DNA from 2 places in the Streptomyces sp. NPDC020681 genome. Region 1 is predicted to be linked to the other one. Evidence: riboswitches for the same ligand, from Rfam matches in the RefSeq annotation. Region 1 holds a riboswitch; the other holds the start of a gene.
The links. Region 1 has a riboswitch for S-adenosylmethionine ahead of ACH4YL_RS29565 (aminotransferase class V-fold PLP-dependent enzyme). Riboswitches for the same ligand answer to the same signal wherever they lie in the genome.

Region 1 (8,299 bases):
CAACTCGATCTTGTCCACCGCGTTGCACCACCGGCAACGCACCGATTCGATGGTCTCACTGACCACCTCGCGCTCCTCGACCGTCGGTTCTCCGGCCAGGTCCAGATGGACGTATTCGACGACCTTCGACGAGCGGGTGACGTCGAAACGGGTGAGGTTGCCGCAGAGCGTGCACCGCCAGCGGGTCTCGGCCGTCGGCGAAGGGACCGTCGTCATCGTTCCGTCCTCTGTAGAACCGCGGATGTACTCCCCGTAACCCTACGGCCTCGCAGGTACCCCAGGGCACGGCGAGGCGCTCTGTACCGTTCAGCCCCACTACGCCATGCTCTGTCCATGATCGGTTGGCGGGGTGCCGCCCTGGGTGCGGTCCGGGGGGCGGCGACGGGACCCGCGGTGACATACGGCGTGATCGCCGTCTGCTGCGCGGTGTTCCTGATCAGCCCCGTCTCGGGGCTGAATCCGGTGTACGGCACCGGTGACGCGCTGCTCTCCGCACAGAGCGGATACTTCGAGCGCTGGGGCGTGATCCCCGACGAACTGATGAGCGGCACCGCCGACACACTCGTCACCCCCTTCACCGCCCTCTTCGTCCACGGCAGCTGGCTGCACCTCCTCGGCAACATGCTCTTCCTCTACGTCTTCGGCGCGATGGCGGAGGAACGGATGGGGCAGCTGGAGTTCGGCCTCTTCTATCTCGGCTGCGGCTATCTCGCCCTGCTCGCCTACGCGGCGGCCAACGCCGAGTCCGACCAGACCCTGGTGGGAGCCTCCGGAGCGATCTCGGGCGTCCTCGGCGCCTTTCTGTACCTCTTCCCGAAGGCCCGGGTCACCAGTCTCTTCCCGTTCCTCTTCTTCCTGCCGCTGCGCTTCCCGGCCTGGATCGTGCTGATCTTCTGGTTCGTCCTGCAGTGGCTGGCGGCTCGCGGCGCGGGCAGCGGGCCGGGGGTCGCGTATCTGGCGCACCTGGTGGGGTTCGGCGTCGGCTTTCTCTACGCATGGGGCCGGTTCCGGCAGGGGACTACAGTGAAGGCCCAAGCAGCGGCCACCGAGGGAGAAAGCCAGCCGTGATCACCGCGATCGTGCTCATCAAGACCAGCGTGGACCGCATCCCCGAGATCGCCGAGTCGATCGCGGCGCTGGAGAACGTCAGCGAGGTCTTCTCCGTCACCGGTACGTACGATCTGATCGCCATGGTCCGGGTGAGCAAGCACGAGGACCTGGCGGACGTGATCCCGGGCCGCATCAGCAAGATCGCGGGTGTGGAGGGCACGGACACGCATGTCGCGTTCCGCACGTACTCCCAGCACGACCTCGAGGCGGCGTTCGCGATCGGCCTCGACTCCTGACAGCCGCACCTGAACAGGCCCGCGCCGGACGGCGCGGGCCTGTTCGAGTTTCAGCGGGCCTGTTCAGGTATCAGCGGGCCCAGACATTCAGCGGCTGTCACACCGCAGGGACGCACCGGCCGTCCTCCGTGCGGTAGGCCCACTTCGCGCCGTCCCGCACCAGTTCCTTCACCGCTCCCACGAAGCGCTCCACATGCTCGTCCGGCGTGCCCGCGCCGAAGCTGACGCGGATCGCGTTGAGCGACCGCTCGCCCGGCTCCGCCTCCGGCGCACCGCACTCGCCCGGGTCCTGCGGGTCGCTGCCGAGCAGAGTGCGGACCAGCGGGTGGGCGCAGAACAGGCCGTCACGGACGCCGATGCCGTACTCAGCGGAGAGGGCCGCCGCGAAGTGCGAGCTGTTCCAGCCCTCGACCACGAACGAGATGACCCCCACCCGGGGCGCGTCGTCGCCGAACAGCGAGAGCACCCTGACCTCCGGCACCTGCGCCAGGCCGGCCCGGACCGTGTCGATGAGGTGCCGCTCACGGGCGACGAGGGTGTCGAACCCGGCCTCGGTCAGCGCCTTGCAGGCGGAGGCGATCGAGTAGACGCCGATGACATTCGGCGAACCGGCCTCGTGGCGGGCGGCCGTGGTGTGCCACTCGACGTCCACGCCACCGTCCGTGCGCCGCGCGACCTTCCGCGACGCGCCGCCGCCCGCGAGATACGGCTCCGCGTCCTGCAGCCAGTCCGCCCGGCCCGCCAGCACGCCCGAGCCGAACGGCGCGTACAGCTTGTGCCCGGAGAAGGCGACCCAGTCGACGCCCAAGTCCTGTACGGAGACCGGGTGGTGAGGCGCGAGCTGTGCCGCGTCGAGCACGATCCGGGCTCCGTGGGCATGGGCCGCCGCGGCGAGCTCCTTCACCGGCCACAGCTCACCGGTCACATTGGACGCACCCGTGACACAGACCAGCGCGGGGCCGCAAGGGTCCCGGTCCGCCAGCGCCCGCTCCAGCGTCGCGACGGCCTGGCCCGGCGTCCGCGGCGCGTTCAGATACGTCACCCGGGCCTCGCGCCACGGCAGCAGCGAGGCGTGGTGCTCGGTCTCGAAGACAAAGACCTCGCAGTCGGCGGGGAGGACGGACGCCAGCAGGTTGAGCGAGTCGGTGGTGGAGCGGGTGAAGACGACCTGGTCGCCGTCCCGGCAGTCCAGGAACTCATGGACCGTCGCGCGGCTGTTCTCGAACAGGTCCGTGGAGAGCTGCGAGAGGTATCCGGCGCCACGGTGCACGCTGCCGTAGTACGGGGCGTACGCGGCCACGTCGTCCCACACCCGCTGCAACGCCGGGGCGCTCGCCGCGTAGTCGAGCGCGGCGTAGGTGACCTCGCCGCCGGTCACGAGCGGGACGGTGACGTCCCGGCCGAGTACCGGCAGCGGGGCGGCACAGCAGGGTTCCCCGGCGTCGACGGCGGCGGACGAGGTGTCGGTGGCGAGGGCGGACGAGGTGTCGGTGGCGACGGCGTTCGGGCGTGCGGACATGGCGGTATCTCCCGGCAGGACAAGGCGGAATGGGCTCTTCGTGGACCCGTACGCCGGTGCGCTCAACGGCCGCTCGGCGCAGGGGGATTGCCTCAACACACGGCGGTGCCCGGGTGGAGGCGTACTGAAGAAGGGGCTGTTAGGCCCTATCGCATTCGCTTGCTCACGAGACTGCTCCCTTGAGGACCAGGACCCCAGGGCTTGCAGGGGTCCGCGCTTGCCGCGGGCCTCGCTGCCCACGGCCTGGTCTTCACCCGGGGCACCCCGCCACGGACGGAGGGTTGCCGGACAGCGGGCCGGGGCCGTAGTCGCTGTCACTCATGACCTGCCGAGACCGTATCCAGTCGCTCGCACGCGCGCAACCGCAGTCCGGATTCCGGGACACGGCGGCCCGGCCGGGCATCGCCGGGCCGAGCGGCCGTCCCGCACCAGGTCTGTCGTCTGGATCCGGCCTGAACCAGACGACAGACCCTAGGAGTTGCTGGCCGCGACCCAGCCGTCCAGCGCCCGCTTGGCGGACCCGGAATCGATCGACTCAGCCGCCTTGGCCATCCCGGCCCGCAGCTGCTCGGCGAGCGGGGCGTCGTCCGGCGCGAGGGCGACCAGCGCCGCCGCCGCGTTCAGCAGCACCGCGTCCCGTACGGGCCCGGTCTCGCCGTTCAGCAGCCGGCGGGCCACATCCGCGTTGTACGAGGCGTCCGCGCCCCGCAGCGCCTCCACCGGCACCAGGTCGACCCCGATGTCCCGCGGGTCGAACGACTCCTCGCGCACCGCACCGTCCCGTACCACCCAGACCCGGGACGTCGCCGTCGTCGTCAGCTCGTCGAGGCCGTCGTCGCCGCGGAAGACCAGCGCCGACGAGCCTCGGTCGGCCAGCACACCGGCCATGATCGGCGCCATCCGCGCGTCCGCGACCCCGGTGGCCTGGGCCTTCACCTTCGCCGGGTTGGTCAGCGGGCCCAGGAAGTTGAACGTGGTGCGGATGCCCAACTCCTTGCGGGCCGCCGCCACATGCCGCAGCGCCGGGTGGAACTTCACCGCGAAGCAGAAGGTGATCCCGGCCTCCTCCGCGACCTCGGCGACCCGCTGCGGGGTGAGCTCCAGGTTGACGCCGAGCTTCTCCAGCACGTCGGACGCGCCGCTCGCCGACGAGGCCGCGCGATTGCCGTGCTTGACGACCTTCGCGCCCGTGCCGGCGACGACGATCGCGGACATGGTGGAGATGTTCACCGTCTTGGCGCCGTCGCCGCCCGTGCCGACGATGTCGACGCTGGGGCCCGGCACGTCGATCAGATTCGCGTGCGCGTACATGGTCCGTACGAGACCGGTGATCTCGTCGACCGTCTCGCCCTTGGCGCGCAGCGCGACCGCGAAGCCCGCGATCTGCGCGTTGGTGGCCTCGCCGCTGAGGATCCGGTCCATCGCCCAGGCGGTGGCGTCGGCGCTCTGGTCACGGTTGTCGAGGAGGGCGTTCAGCACGCCGGGCCAGGAGAGGTCCGCCACGCTGTCGCCGCCAACCGGGGTCACAACGTTCATGGTCCGCTCCAGGGTCCACAGGCGAATGGGATGAGGCCACCCTATCCAGCCCCGGGGACGGCAAAGAGCCCCGTCCAGCGAATGGACGGGGCTCCTGCCGTGGCGAAAACGATCAGGCGATCGGTAACAGCCGGGCGGTCAGTGGTGACCGTGGCCGCTGGTGATCTCCTTGTACTCCTCGGAGGTCGGCTTGGGAATCTGGTTCCCCTCGCCGTAGTAGCCCTTGCTCAGCTTGGCCTTCAGCTTCTGGCCGCGGCCGATCTTGCGCTCCACGCCGTTCTCGTCCACCTCCGGGCCGATCTCGGCCGGCTCGTACTGCTCGTGCGCGGTGAGCGTGTGCAGATCGGACTGGTTGAGCGGCTCGTGGATCTCGACGAACTCACCGTGCGGCAGGCGCTTGATGATGCCGGACTCACGTCCGTGCAGCACCTTGTCGCGGTCGCGACGCTGCAGACCCAGACAGATCCGCTTGGTGACGATGAAGGCGAGGACCGGTCCGACGAAGAAGGCGATCCGGGCGAACCAGGTGATGTGGTTGATCGACAGGTTGAAGAAGATGGCGAACATGTCGTTGCCACCGGCGATCAACAGCACGAAGTACCAGGTCAGCCATGCCACACCGAAGGCCGTACGGGTCGGAGCGTTGCGCGGGCGGTCCAGGATGTGGTGCTCGCGCTTGTCCCCGGTGACCCAGGACTCGACGAACGGATAGACCGCGATCGCGACGAGCACCAACGGGAAGATCATCAGCGGGATGAACACACCCAGGGCGAGTGTGTGGCCCCAGGCGTTGATCTCCCAGCCAGGCATCGCCCGGATCAGGCCCTCGGAGAAGCCCATGTACCAGTCCGGCTGTGCGCCGGTGGAGACCTGGTCCGGGCGGTACGGCCCGAGCGCCCAGATCGGGTTGATCGAGGCGATGGCCGAGAGGACCGCGATGACGCCGAAGACGAGGAAGAAGAAGCCGCCGGCCTTGGCCATGTAGATCGGCAGCAGCGGCATGCCGACGACGTTCTTGTTCGTACGTCCGGGGCCCGCGAACTGCGTGTGCTTGTGGTAGAAGACCAGGATCAGATGCCCCACCAGCAGGCCCATCATGATGCCCGGCAGCAGCAGGATGTGGATCGAGTAGAAGCGGGGCACGAAGTCGGCGCCCGGGAACTCTCCGCCGAACAGGAAGAACGACAGGTAGGTGCCGACGACGGGCATCGACAGGACCGCGCCCTCCATGAACCGCACACCCGTACCGGAGAGCAGGTCGTCCGGGAGCGAGTAGCCGGTGAAGCCGGTGAACATGCCGAGCACCAGCAGCAGGAAGCCGAAGAGCCAGTTGATCTCGCGCGGCTTGCGGAACGCGCCCGTGAAGAAGACGCGCATCATGTGCACCAGCATGCCGGAGATGAAGACCAGCGCCGCCCAGTGGTGGATCTGCCGGATCAGCAGACCGCCGCGGACGTCGAAGCTGATGTCCAGCGTCGAGGAGTACGCCTCGGACATCCGGATGCCCTGCATCGGGACGTACGAGCCCTCGTACACGACCTCGTTCATGCTCGGGTGGAAGAACAGCGTCAGATACACACCCGTGAGGATGATGATGATGAAGCTGTAGAGGCAGATCTCACCCAGCATGAAGGACCAGTGGTCCGGGAAGATCTTGCGCATGTTGGCCTTGGCCAGGGAGTAGATCCCGAGCCGGCCGTCCGCCCAGTCGGCTACCCGCTCGCCGGCGGGTGCTTTCTTCGATTCCGGTGTGTTACTCATCCGCGCTCCCAGAAGGAAGGACCGACGGGCTCGTCGAAGTCGCCGAGCGCCTCGAGGTTGCCCTCCGCGTTCACGCCGATCCGCAGCTGCGGAAGGGGGTGGCCAGCAGGGCCGAAGATGACCTTGGCGCCGTCGGAGAGGTCGAAGGTGGACTGGTGGCACGGGCAGAGCACGTGGTGCGTCTGCTGCTCGTACAGGCTGACGGGGCAGCCGACATGGGTGCAGATCTTGGAGAAGGCCACGATGCCCTCGTGCGACCAGTCGAGCTCCTGCTTGTCCTTGATGTCCTTAGGCTGGAGCCGGACGATCATCAGGGCCGCCTTGGCGATCTCCTTCTGGAACTCGTGGCTGTCCTCCTCCAGGCCCTCGGGCATGGCGAAGGTCAGTGAGCCCACGGCGATGTCCTCGGGACGCAGCGGCTCGAGCGTGTTCATGTTGATGAGCTCGAGGCCCTTGCGCCACATCGTGGTGCGCAGCTTCTTCTCGGGCAGCGGGCCCAGGTCGCGCAGCAGCACCAGACCGGAGAGCGGCACCAGGGCCAGCGCGCCGAACATGGTGTTGCGGACCAGCTTGCGCCGGCCGAAGCCGGACTCCGCGGCGCCGTCCGCGAAGTCCGCCAGGACCTTGGCCCTGACCTCGGGCTCGGCGGCGATGGGGTGGCGCTCGTCGGCGATCTCCTGGTCGGACATGAGCGTCCGCGCCCAGTGGACCGCGCCCGCGCCGATGGCGAAGAGCGCGATGCCGAGCGTCGTGCCCAGCGCGAAGTTCAGCGCGCTGACATGGCCGAACGGCCAGATGTAGACGATCTCGTCGACCTTGATGGTCACGAAGGCCGCGATGAACGCGACCGTGGCCAGCATCGACAGGGTGAACAGGAAGGCGACCGTGCGCTCGGACCGCTTGGCGGCCCGCTCGTCGATGTCCTGGACGCGCGGCTTGTGGGCCGGCAGTCCCGGGTCCTTGAAGGGGTCGTCTTCGCGCGCCACCGCGCCGTGCGCGCCGTCCTGCTCTGCGGGCAGGTTCTTCTCTTCTGGAATCTCTTGGCTACTCATGACTTCTTGGCCTTAGCGGTGTGGGCCGCGACCCAGATGGCAACTGCGATCAACGCGCCCAGACCGGCGATCCAGCCGAACAGACCCTCGCTGACGGGGCCGAGGCCACCGAGCTTGAGGCCGCCGGGGCTCTCGGAGTCCCCGCTGTTCACGGTCTCGAGGTACGCGATGATGTCCTTCTTCTCCTGCTCCGGCAGCGTCGTGTCCGGGAAGGAGGGCATGTTCTGCGGGCCGGTCTGCATGGCCTCGTAGATGTGCTTCGGCGACACTCCCATAAGGTTCGGGGCGTACTTGCCGTTCGTCAGCGCGCCACCCTCTCCCGTGAAGTTGTGGCACTGGGCGCAGTTGGTGCGGAACAGGTCGCCACCACGGGCGATGTCCGCGCCCTCCGGGCTGACCTGCTTCTCGGTCGGCGTGATCGGACCGGCGCCGAGGGAGGCGACATACGCAGCAAGCTGGTCGATCTCGGCCTGCGTGTAGATGACCTTCTTCGCCGGCACCTGGGCGCCGGGCTGCTGGGCCGGCATCCGGCCGGTGCCGACCTGGAAGTCGACCGCGGCGGAGCCGACGCCGACCAGGCTCGGGCCGTCAGAGGTGCCCTGACCGCCGGTTCCGTGGCAGCTGGCGCAGCCGACGGTGTACAGCTTCTTGCCCTCCTCGATGGCGAGGGACTGGGCGGTTTCATCGGCCTGCGCCTTGTCCGCGGGCGCGAACGCGGCGTACAGCCCCCCAGTGGCCGCCAGCGCGAGGAGTAGGACGACGACCGCCGCCAGCGGATGGCGTCGTCGTGCGGAGAGCTTTTTCACGGATTACCCCGGTGTCAGGATCTTCAGCGTCGATGCTTCTGGACTGTGTCTGCTTCAGGCACTCAGTGCCTGCGCCGTTACTTGATCATGTAGATCGTGGCGAAGAGGCCGATCCAGACGACATCGACGAAGTGCCAGTAGTAGGACACGACGATGGCGGCGGTTGCCTGCTCGTGGGTGAATCTCCTGGCCGCGTACGTCCTGCCCAGGACCAGCAGGAAGGCGATGAGTCCGCCCGTCACATGCAGGCCGTGGAAGCCGGTGGTCAGGTAGAACACC
Region 2 (8,299 bases), on a different contig from region 1:
GGGCTTCAAGCAGAACGGCCACCGCGCCGAGATCGGCAAGTTCCTGGACTTCGTCTTCGCCGACGAGAACGTCCTCGCCTTCGCCGGCCAGAACGACCTGCTGCCCGCCACGATCTCCGCGTCCGAGGCGATGGAGCAGGACCCGCAGCACAAGAACCTGCACGAGTTCCTGGCGGAGCTCCCGAGTTCGCAGCTGCCGCCGGTCGGCAAGACGTCGTGGGCCGCGGTGAGCGAGAACATCAAGCAGAACATCGGCGGGGCCGTGGAGCCCGGCGGCGACCCGAAGCAGGTCCTGACCGGGATCGCGGACGCGGCCACCAAGGCGGAGGCCGCCGAGTAGTCGTCCCGCGGCGCGCGGCCGCGCCGTTATGTTGGATCGTATGACCGACGACGCGGCCCCTGGCGACGCGCTCTCCGAGCGCGACCGTGCCGTTCTGGCCTTGGAGCACCGCTCCTGGCCGGGACCCGGCGCGAAGGAGCGGGCCATCCGGGAGCAGCTCGGCATCTCCCCGGTGCGCTACTACCAGCTCCTGAACGCACTCCTCGACGACGAACGCGCCCTGGCCCACGACCCGGTGACAGTCAACCGGCTTCGCCGTGTCAGGGACGCGCAACGAAGTCGCCGATAGGGTCGGGTCATGGGCAGCTCCCCGTATGTGCATCCCCTGCCGTCGCCGTCGACGCCTGTGGGCCGGGACGGTCTGGCCGCGCTGCTGGCCCGGCCGGCCAAGGCCGTCGTAGCGCTCGACTTCGACGGCACGCTCGCCGAGATCGTGCCCGACCCCGAGCAGGCTCGCGCCCACCCGGACGCCGTGCCCGCGCTCGCCGAGCTCGCGCCGAGGGTCGCCTCCGTCGCCGTGGTCACCGGCCGCCCGGCCGGAGTTGCCGTGCGCTACGGCGGCTTCGCCGGAGTGCCGGGCCTGGAGCACCTGGTGGTGCTCGGTCACTACGGCGCCGAGCGCTGGGACGCGGTCTCCGGCACGGTCAGCGCGCCCGCTCCGCACCCGGGTGTCGCCGCCGCCCGCGCCGAACTGCCCGGGTTCCTGGACGGGATCGGCGCGTGGAACGGCGTCTGGATCGAGGAGAAGGGCCGCGCGGTCGCCGTCCACACCCGCCGGGCGTCCGATCCGCAGGCCGCGTTCGAGGCGCTGCGCGGTCCGCTCGGTGAACTCGCCGCCCGCCACGGCCTGATCGTGGAGCCGGGCCGCATGGTCCTCGAACTGCGCCCGCCCGGCATGGACAAGGGCAGGGCACTCGCCGACTACGTACGCGAGACCGAGGCGGAAGCCGTGCTGTACGCCGGGGACGACCTCGGCGACCTGCCCGCCTTCGCCGCGGTCGAGAAGCTGCGCTCCGAAGGCATCCCGGGTCTGCTGGTGTGCAGCGGCAGCAACGAGGTGCCGGAGCTGGCGGAACGGGCCGACCTGCTGCTGCCGGGACCGTCAGCGGTCGTCGCCTTCCTCGGGCTGCTGGCGCAGCGCCTCTAGCTGGTCGAGGAACCACTGCTGCGGCGGCAGCGCGGTCGCGGCCGCGGCCAGCCGTTTGGTGCGGCGGGCCCGTTCGTCGTCGGGCATGGTCAGCGCCTGGTGCAGGGCGCGGGCCGTCTCGGACACGTCGTACGGATTGACGGTGATGGCGTCCTCGCGCAGTTCGGCGTACGCACCCGCCTCCCGCGACAGCACCAGCGCGCAGCCGTTGTCGGAGACCACCGGGATCTCCTTGGCGACCAGGTTCAGCCCGTCCCGGACCGGGTTCACGAGGGCCACGTCGGCCAGCCGGTACGCGGCGAGCGAGCGGGCGAAGTCGTCCTTCACGTACAGATGCACCGGACGCCAGTCGTCGGTGCCGAACTCGGCGTTGATCTCGTCCGCGAGCGCCGAGACGTCCGCCGTGTACTGCCGGTAGACGGCGAGGTCCTGGCGCGAGGGGTAGGAGAACGCCAGATGCACCACCCGGCCCAGCCACTCGGGGTGCTCCTGCAGCAGTTCCCGGTAGGCGAGCAGCCCGCGCACGATGTTCTTGGACAGCTCGGTGCGGTCGACCCGTACGACGGTCCGGCAGTCGCCGGCCTCGGCGCGCAGCAGCGTCAGCCGCTCCTCGACCTCGGGGCGGTGGGCGAGCGCCCGCAGGTCGTCGCCGTCCACGCCCAGCGGGTGCACGGCCGCCTCGGTGCGCCGCAGAGGCGGGCGTCCCTGGCGCGAGTGCTCGATCCAGCGGTCCGGCCGGCCCGTCGGGGAGATCGGCTGTGCGATGCCGGTCTCGTTGTCGATGGACGCGCACTGCATGAAGCCGAAGGCCCAGGACCAGGTGTGGAAGCCGACCCGGTCCGCGCCGAGCATGCCCCAGACCAGCTGTTCGCGGATGTCGTCGGGGAGCATCCGGAAGTACTCCGGGGTCGCCCACGGCGTGTGAGTGAAGTGCCCGATCCGCAGGTCCTCACGCAGTTCCCGCAGCTGCCCCGGCACCAGCGCCAGGTGGTAGTCCTGCACCAGCACCGCGGCGCCGGGCGCGGCCCGGTCGGCCAGCGCCTCGGCGAAGGCGCGGTTGTAGGCGACGTACGACTCCCAGCGGCGCCGGAACTCCGCGTCGAAGACCGGCTCGCGCGGGATGTCGTACAGCATGTGGTGTACGAACCACAGCACCGAGTTCGCGATGCCGTTGTACGCGTCGGAGTAGACCGACTCGTCGATGTCGAGCATCAGCACACCCGGCTCTGCGACGCCGCGCCGGACCGCCTCCCGGTCACCTTCGCCGAGCGCGGCGCACACCCACAGAGCGTCCGCGTCGGAGCCGATGGCCGAGAGCCCGGAGACCAGCCCGCCGCCGCCGCGGCGGGCGTCGAGGGTGCCGTCCTGCTTGAGGGTGTACGAGACCGGGCCGCGGTTGGACGCGACGAGGACCTGGGCGGCAGCGGAGTGCCCGGAGGTGCGCTCAGTGACCATGTCGCGAAACCTAGCCCGTCCCCATATCCCTCAAACGTGCGTACGGCTCAGTGGCCGGTGTCGGCCGGTCAGTGGTTGGAGTGATTCCGGCGACTGCGGGTGGCGGCCACCGCGACCACTCCGGCCGCGGTCAGACTCAGCGCCAGACCGCCCAGCAGCCACAGTCGCTCGGCCTGGGGCTCGGCGTGTGCCGGCTGTTCGCGGTGGCGATCTGCGGTCTCGGCCGCGGCCGTGCCGACCGAGGTGACGAGAATCACCGCGAGCGCTCCGAGGATCCACGGCAGCCTGCGGGTGCGGCGCTTTGTTCGTGTACTACATCTAATGTCCATAAATAAGAAATTTAGACACGATGCTCGATGAGATCTGGTTAGGCCGCGCGGCGCGCCGCGTACTCACCGATCTCGCGCATCGGAGGCCGCTCCTCGGTGTCCACCGCATGCGTCCGCGGTACGAACCCGTCCTCGCCGCGCTCGAACTGCGTCAGCGCGGGACGCACCAAGTGACCGCGCGACAGGCGCAGTTGAGCCGTGCGGTAGATCGCCGCCGCCATCCGGCCCAGCGCCTGCCCGTCCTGGTGCCGGTGCTTGCGCGAACCCACGTCCACCTGCGCCAACGCGTCCAGACCCACCGTGTGCAGCGCGTCCACGAGCAGCCCCAGCTCCACCCCGTATCCGACCGGGAAGGGCAGCCGCTCCAGCAGCGAACGCCGGGCCGCGTACTCGCCGCCCAGCGGCTGGACGAAGCCGGCCAGCTGCGGCCAGTGCAGATTCAGCAGCGGCCGCGCCACCAGCTCGGTCACCCGTCCGCCCTGCCCCGCCTTGCCGGAGGCGAGCGAATCAGGATCGGTGTCGCCCAGCGGCCGGTCGTACATCGCCTTGACGAACTGCACCTCGGGATCGGTCAGCAGCGGGCCCACGATCCCGGAGACGAAGTCGGCCGAGAAGTCCCGCAGATCCGCGTCCACGAAGCAGACGATGTCGCCGCTGGTCGCCATCAGCGAGCGCCACAGCACCTCGCCCTTGCCCGGGACGGCCGGTATCCGCGGCAGGATCGAGTCCCGGTGCACCACCCGCGCGCCCGCCGCGCGCGCCACCTCGGCCGTACGGTCGCTCGAGCCCGAGTCGATCACCACCAGCTCGTCGACCAGAGGCACCGCCTCCATCAGCTCACGCCGGATGACGGTGACGATCTCGCCGACCGTCGCCTCCTCGTTCAGCGCGGGCAGCACTACGCTGACGCTCGCCGAGCGCTTGGCCGCCATGAGCCGGGGCAGCGGTCGGTCGGCCGCGGACCAGGAGCGCCTGCTCAGCCAGCGCTCCACCTCTTCGAGCACGTGCGCGTCTCCCTCGATTTCCGAATCGGTCAGGCGTCTCGCGGTTCGGACGACTATCTCAACAGTCCTGGCCTTCGGTTACAGTCTTGAACAACGCAGATGACCGCCGCATGCCGGGGGTCGTCCTGCTGACAATCGAATACCGCTCATCCAGAGGGGCAGAGGGATACGGCCCGTTGAAGCCCCGGCAACCCTCCAGCCGGTCTCCGTCGTTCATCGGACGCGAGGCTCCCGGCTAGGGAAGGTGCCAAATCCGTCTCGTGGCGAGACGCGCCATGAGGAAGATGAGGAGAAAGGGCCTCGCCATCATGGCTGTGCAGACTGTCGCAAGCACCACCCCCGTCAACCTGGGACCCGCCGCGGCGCTCTCGTGCCGCGAATGCGGGGAGCGTTTCGAGCTGGGCCCGATCTTCGCCTGTGCCTCCTGTTTCGGGCCGCTGGAAGTCGCGTACGACCTGCCGGCCGGAGACCCCGAAGCGCTGAGGAAGCGGATCGAAGCGGGTCCGGACAACATCTGGCGGTACGCGCCGCTGCTCCCCGTGCCCGCCGACGTGGCCGAGAAGCCGAACATCAACCCCGGCTTCACCAAGCTCGTCAAGGCCGACAACCTCGCCCGTGAGCTCGGTGTCACCGGCGGCCTGTACATCAAGGACGACTCCGGCAACCCGACGCACTCCTTCAAGGACCGCGTCGTCGCCATCGCCGTCGAGGCCGCGCGCGCCTTCGGCTTCACCACGCTTTCCTGCTCCTCCACCGGCAATCTGGCGGGCGCGGTCGGCGCGGCCGCCGCGCGGGCCGGCTTCCGCTCCTGCGTCTTCATCCCGCACGACCTGGAGCAGGGCAAGGTCGTCATGGCCGCGGTGTACGGCGGCGAACTCGTCGGCATCGAGGGCAACTACGACGACGTCAACCGCTTCTGCTCCGAGCTCATCGGCGACCCGCTCGGCGAGGGCTGGGGCTTTGTCAACGTCAACCTCCGCCCGTACTACGGCGAGGGCTCCAAGACGCTGGCGTACGAGATCTGCGAACAACTCGGCTGGCGTATCCCCGACCAGATCGTGATCCCGATCGCCTCGGGATCGCAGCTCACAAAGATCGACAAGGGTCTGCAGGAGCTGATCAAGCTGGGCCTGGTCGAGGACAGGCCGTACAAGATCTTCGGTGCCCAGGCGGAGGGCTGCTCGCCGGTGTCGGCGGCCTTCAAGGCCGGCCACGACGTCGTACGTCCGCAGAAGCCGAAGACCATCGCCAAGTCGCTGGCCATCGGCAACCCGGCCGACGGCCCGTACGTGCTGGACATCGCGCGCCGCACCGGCGGCGCGGTCGAGGACGTCGACGACGTGCAGATCGTCGACGCGATCAAGCTGCTGGCCCGCACCGAGGGCATCTTCGCGGAGACCGCGGGTGGCGTGACTGTGGGTGTTGCACGGAAGCTGATCGAGGCGGGTGTCATCGACCCGTCGCTCACCACGGTCGTCCTCAACACCGGAGACGGCCTCAAGACCCTCGACGCGGTCGCCCCGACCACCGGTCCCACGGCGACCATCCGCCCGAGCCTCGACGCATTCCGCGACGCCGGCCTGGCCCGCTGACACCGCCGACTACCTACGGAAGGCAGAACACCATGAGCGTGAACGTCCGCATCCCCACCATTCTCCGTACGTACACCGGCGGCCAGGCCGAGGTCGCGGCGCAGGGCGCGACCCTCTCCGAGGTCATCGCCGACCTGGAGAAGAACCACACCGGCATCGCCGCGCGCGTGCTGGACGACCAGGGCAAGCTGCGCCGCTTTGTGAACGTCTATGTGAATGACGACGACGTGCGCTTCGAGCAGGGCCTCGAGACGGCGACGCCGGACGGGGCCGGGGTTTCGATCATCCCGGCGGTCGCGGGCGGCTGAGCCACGCGAGTTGACGCACAGTTATGAGTTTGGCCCTCTCCGCAAGAGAAGCGGAGGGGGCCATTCTGCATGGTTGAGCGCGGTACAGTTGGGGAAGTCCCCTCGGCTGCCCGTGCCGGCCGCATATGAGAATGCGCCCGGGCGCGACAAGAAGCAGCCAATGTGTTCGATCGTATTGCGGCTTAAGTGCCGTATGCCGGGCCCGACTTGCCCCGGAATTTCTTGAATTCAGGTCAAACTTCCCTTCGGTCGCGCGCAGAATTCTCGTCCGATTGACCTGTTGCAGAGGGCAGTTGGGCAGATACATTCAGCCGCGGTCGACGCGTTCCGGCGCACACCCCTGGCATCTGCCGGGGTGAGTTCTGACCCGGGTCCGCGAAGTGCGGTCCTGTGCAAGGGCCAGTAATAGGGGAGTTAGGCATGGCTCAGGGCACCGTCAAGTGGTTCAACGCGGAGAAGGGGTACGGCTTCATCGCGGTCGACGGTGGTGCGGATGTTTTCGTCCACTACAGCGCGATCCAGATGGACGGGTACCGCACCCTTGAAGAGGGTCAGCGGGTCGAATTCGAGATCTCGCAGGGCCAGAAGGGTCCGCAGGCGGACATGGTCAAGCTCGCCGTCTGATCTCGGCGCGATCGGCCACATACGCACTACGCACTCACGCACGAGGGGCTCGCATCCCACCAGGGACGCGGGCCCCTCGTGCGTCTGTGCCCCCCGCCCGCCCCGTCTGCGATCCGTAGAGCCGCTTGCACTCTCCTATGCCGAGTGCTAATCATTGGCGTTAGCACTCTGCAGGTGAGAGTGACAGCTTAGGACCGGGTCGGTGAGGCCCGAAGAGTCGGCGGGGCAAGGAACCGTACGGCTCTCAGGCCGTCCGTCGCGGGCGCCAGCGCGGTCCGGAGAATCCACCCCAGTCCGGGAGGACCACTTCACATGGCCAAGATCATCGCGTTCGACGAGGAGGCACGGCGCGGTCTCGAGCGCGGGATGAACCAGCTCGCCGACGCCGTCAAGGTCACCCTTGGCCCCAAGGGCCGTAACGTCGTCCTCGAGAAGAAGTGGGGCGCCCCCACGATCACCAACGATGGTGTTTCCATCGCCAAGGAGATCGAGCTCGAGGACCCGTACGAGAAGATCGGCGCCGAGCTGGTCAAGGAAGTCGCCAAGAAGACGGACGACGTCGCCGGCGACGGTACGACCACCGCGACCGTTCTCGCCCAGGCGCTGGTCCGCGAGGGCCTGCGCAACGTGGCGGCCGGCGCCAACCCGATGGCCCTCAAGCGCGGCATCGAGAAGGCCGTCGAGGCCGTCTCCGGCGCCCTGCTCGAGCAGGCCAAGGACGTGGAGACCAAGGAGCAGATCGCTTCGACGGCCTCCATCTCCGCCGCCGACACCCAGATCGGCGAGCTCATCGCCGAGGCGATGGACAAGGTCGGCAAGGAAGGCGTCATCACCGTCGAGGAGTCCCAGACCTTCGGTCTGGAGCTGGAGCTCACCGAGGGTATGCGCTTCGACAAGGGCTACATCTCGGCGTACTTCGCCACCGACATGGAGCGTATGGAGGCGTCGCTCGACGACCCGTACATCCTGATCGTCAACTCCAAGGTCAGCAACGTGAAGGACCTCCTTCCGCTGCTGGAGAAGGTCATGCAGTCCGGCAAGCCGCTGCTGATCATCGCCGAGGACGTCGAGGGCGAGGCCCTGTCGACCCTGGTCGTCAACAAGATCCGCGGCACCTTCAAGTCCGTTGCCGTCAAGGCCCCGGGCTTCGGCGACCGCCGCAAGGCGATGCTGAACGACATCGCCATCCTCACCGGCGGCACGGTCATCTCCGAGGAGGTCGGCCTCAAGCTCGAGAACGCCGGCCTGGACCTGCTGGGCCGCGCCCGCAAGGTCGTCATCACCAAGGACGAGACCACGATCGTCGACGGCTCCGGCGAGAGCGACCAGGTTGCCGGTCGCGTCAACCAGATCCGTGCCGAGATCGAGAACAGCGACTCGGACTACGACCGCGAGAAGCTCCAGGAGCGCCTCGCGAAGCTGGCCGGCGGCGTGGCCGTCATCAAGGCCGGCGCCGCGACCGAGGTCGAGCTCAAGGAGCGCAAGCACCGCATCGAGGAC

Region 2: another riboswitch for S-adenosylmethionine. It lies ahead of thrC (threonine synthase); the one in region 1 lies ahead of ACH4YL_RS29565 (aminotransferase class V-fold PLP-dependent enzyme).

The regions. Positions count from the first base shown of each region.
Region 1 covers NZ_JBIRTX010000015.1:54,329-62,627, reverse strand. The annotation lists gene ACH4YL_RS29580 (hypothetical protein) at 1-216, opposite strand, end outside; gene ACH4YL_RS29575 (rhomboid family intramembrane serine protease) at 334-1,068, shown strand; gene ACH4YL_RS29570 (Lrp/AsnC family transcriptional regulator) at 1,065-1,346, shown strand; gene ACH4YL_RS29565 (aminotransferase class V-fold PLP-dependent enzyme) at 1,444-2,865, opposite strand; SAM riboswitch class IV at 3,074-3,191, opposite strand; gene trpD (anthranilate phosphoribosyltransferase) at 3,337-4,401, opposite strand; gene ACH4YL_RS29555 (cytochrome bc complex cytochrome b subunit) at 4,540-6,162, opposite strand; gene ACH4YL_RS29550 (Rieske 2Fe-2S domain-containing protein) at 6,159-7,214, opposite strand; gene ACH4YL_RS29545 (c-type cytochrome) at 7,211-8,020, opposite strand; gene ACH4YL_RS29540 (heme-copper oxidase subunit III) at 8,098-8,299, opposite strand, start outside.
Region 2 covers NZ_JBIRTX010000017.1:129,706-138,004, reverse strand. The annotation lists gene ACH4YL_RS31720 (ABC transporter substrate-binding protein) at 1-340, shown strand, start outside; gene ACH4YL_RS31715 (DUF3263 domain-containing protein) at 381-629, shown strand; gene otsB (trehalose-phosphatase) at 639-1,487, shown strand; gene ACH4YL_RS31705 (trehalose-6-phosphate synthase) at 1,443-2,942, opposite strand; gene ACH4YL_RS31700 (hypothetical protein) at 3,011-3,271, opposite strand; gene ACH4YL_RS31695 (glucosyl-3-phosphoglycerate synthase) at 3,310-4,275, opposite strand; SAM riboswitch class I at 4,419-4,566, shown strand; gene thrC (threonine synthase) at 4,584-5,867, shown strand; gene ACH4YL_RS31685 (MoaD/ThiS family protein) at 5,900-6,175, shown strand; gene ACH4YL_RS31680 (cold-shock protein) at 6,596-6,799, shown strand; gene groL (chaperonin GroEL) at 7,112-8,299, shown strand, end outside.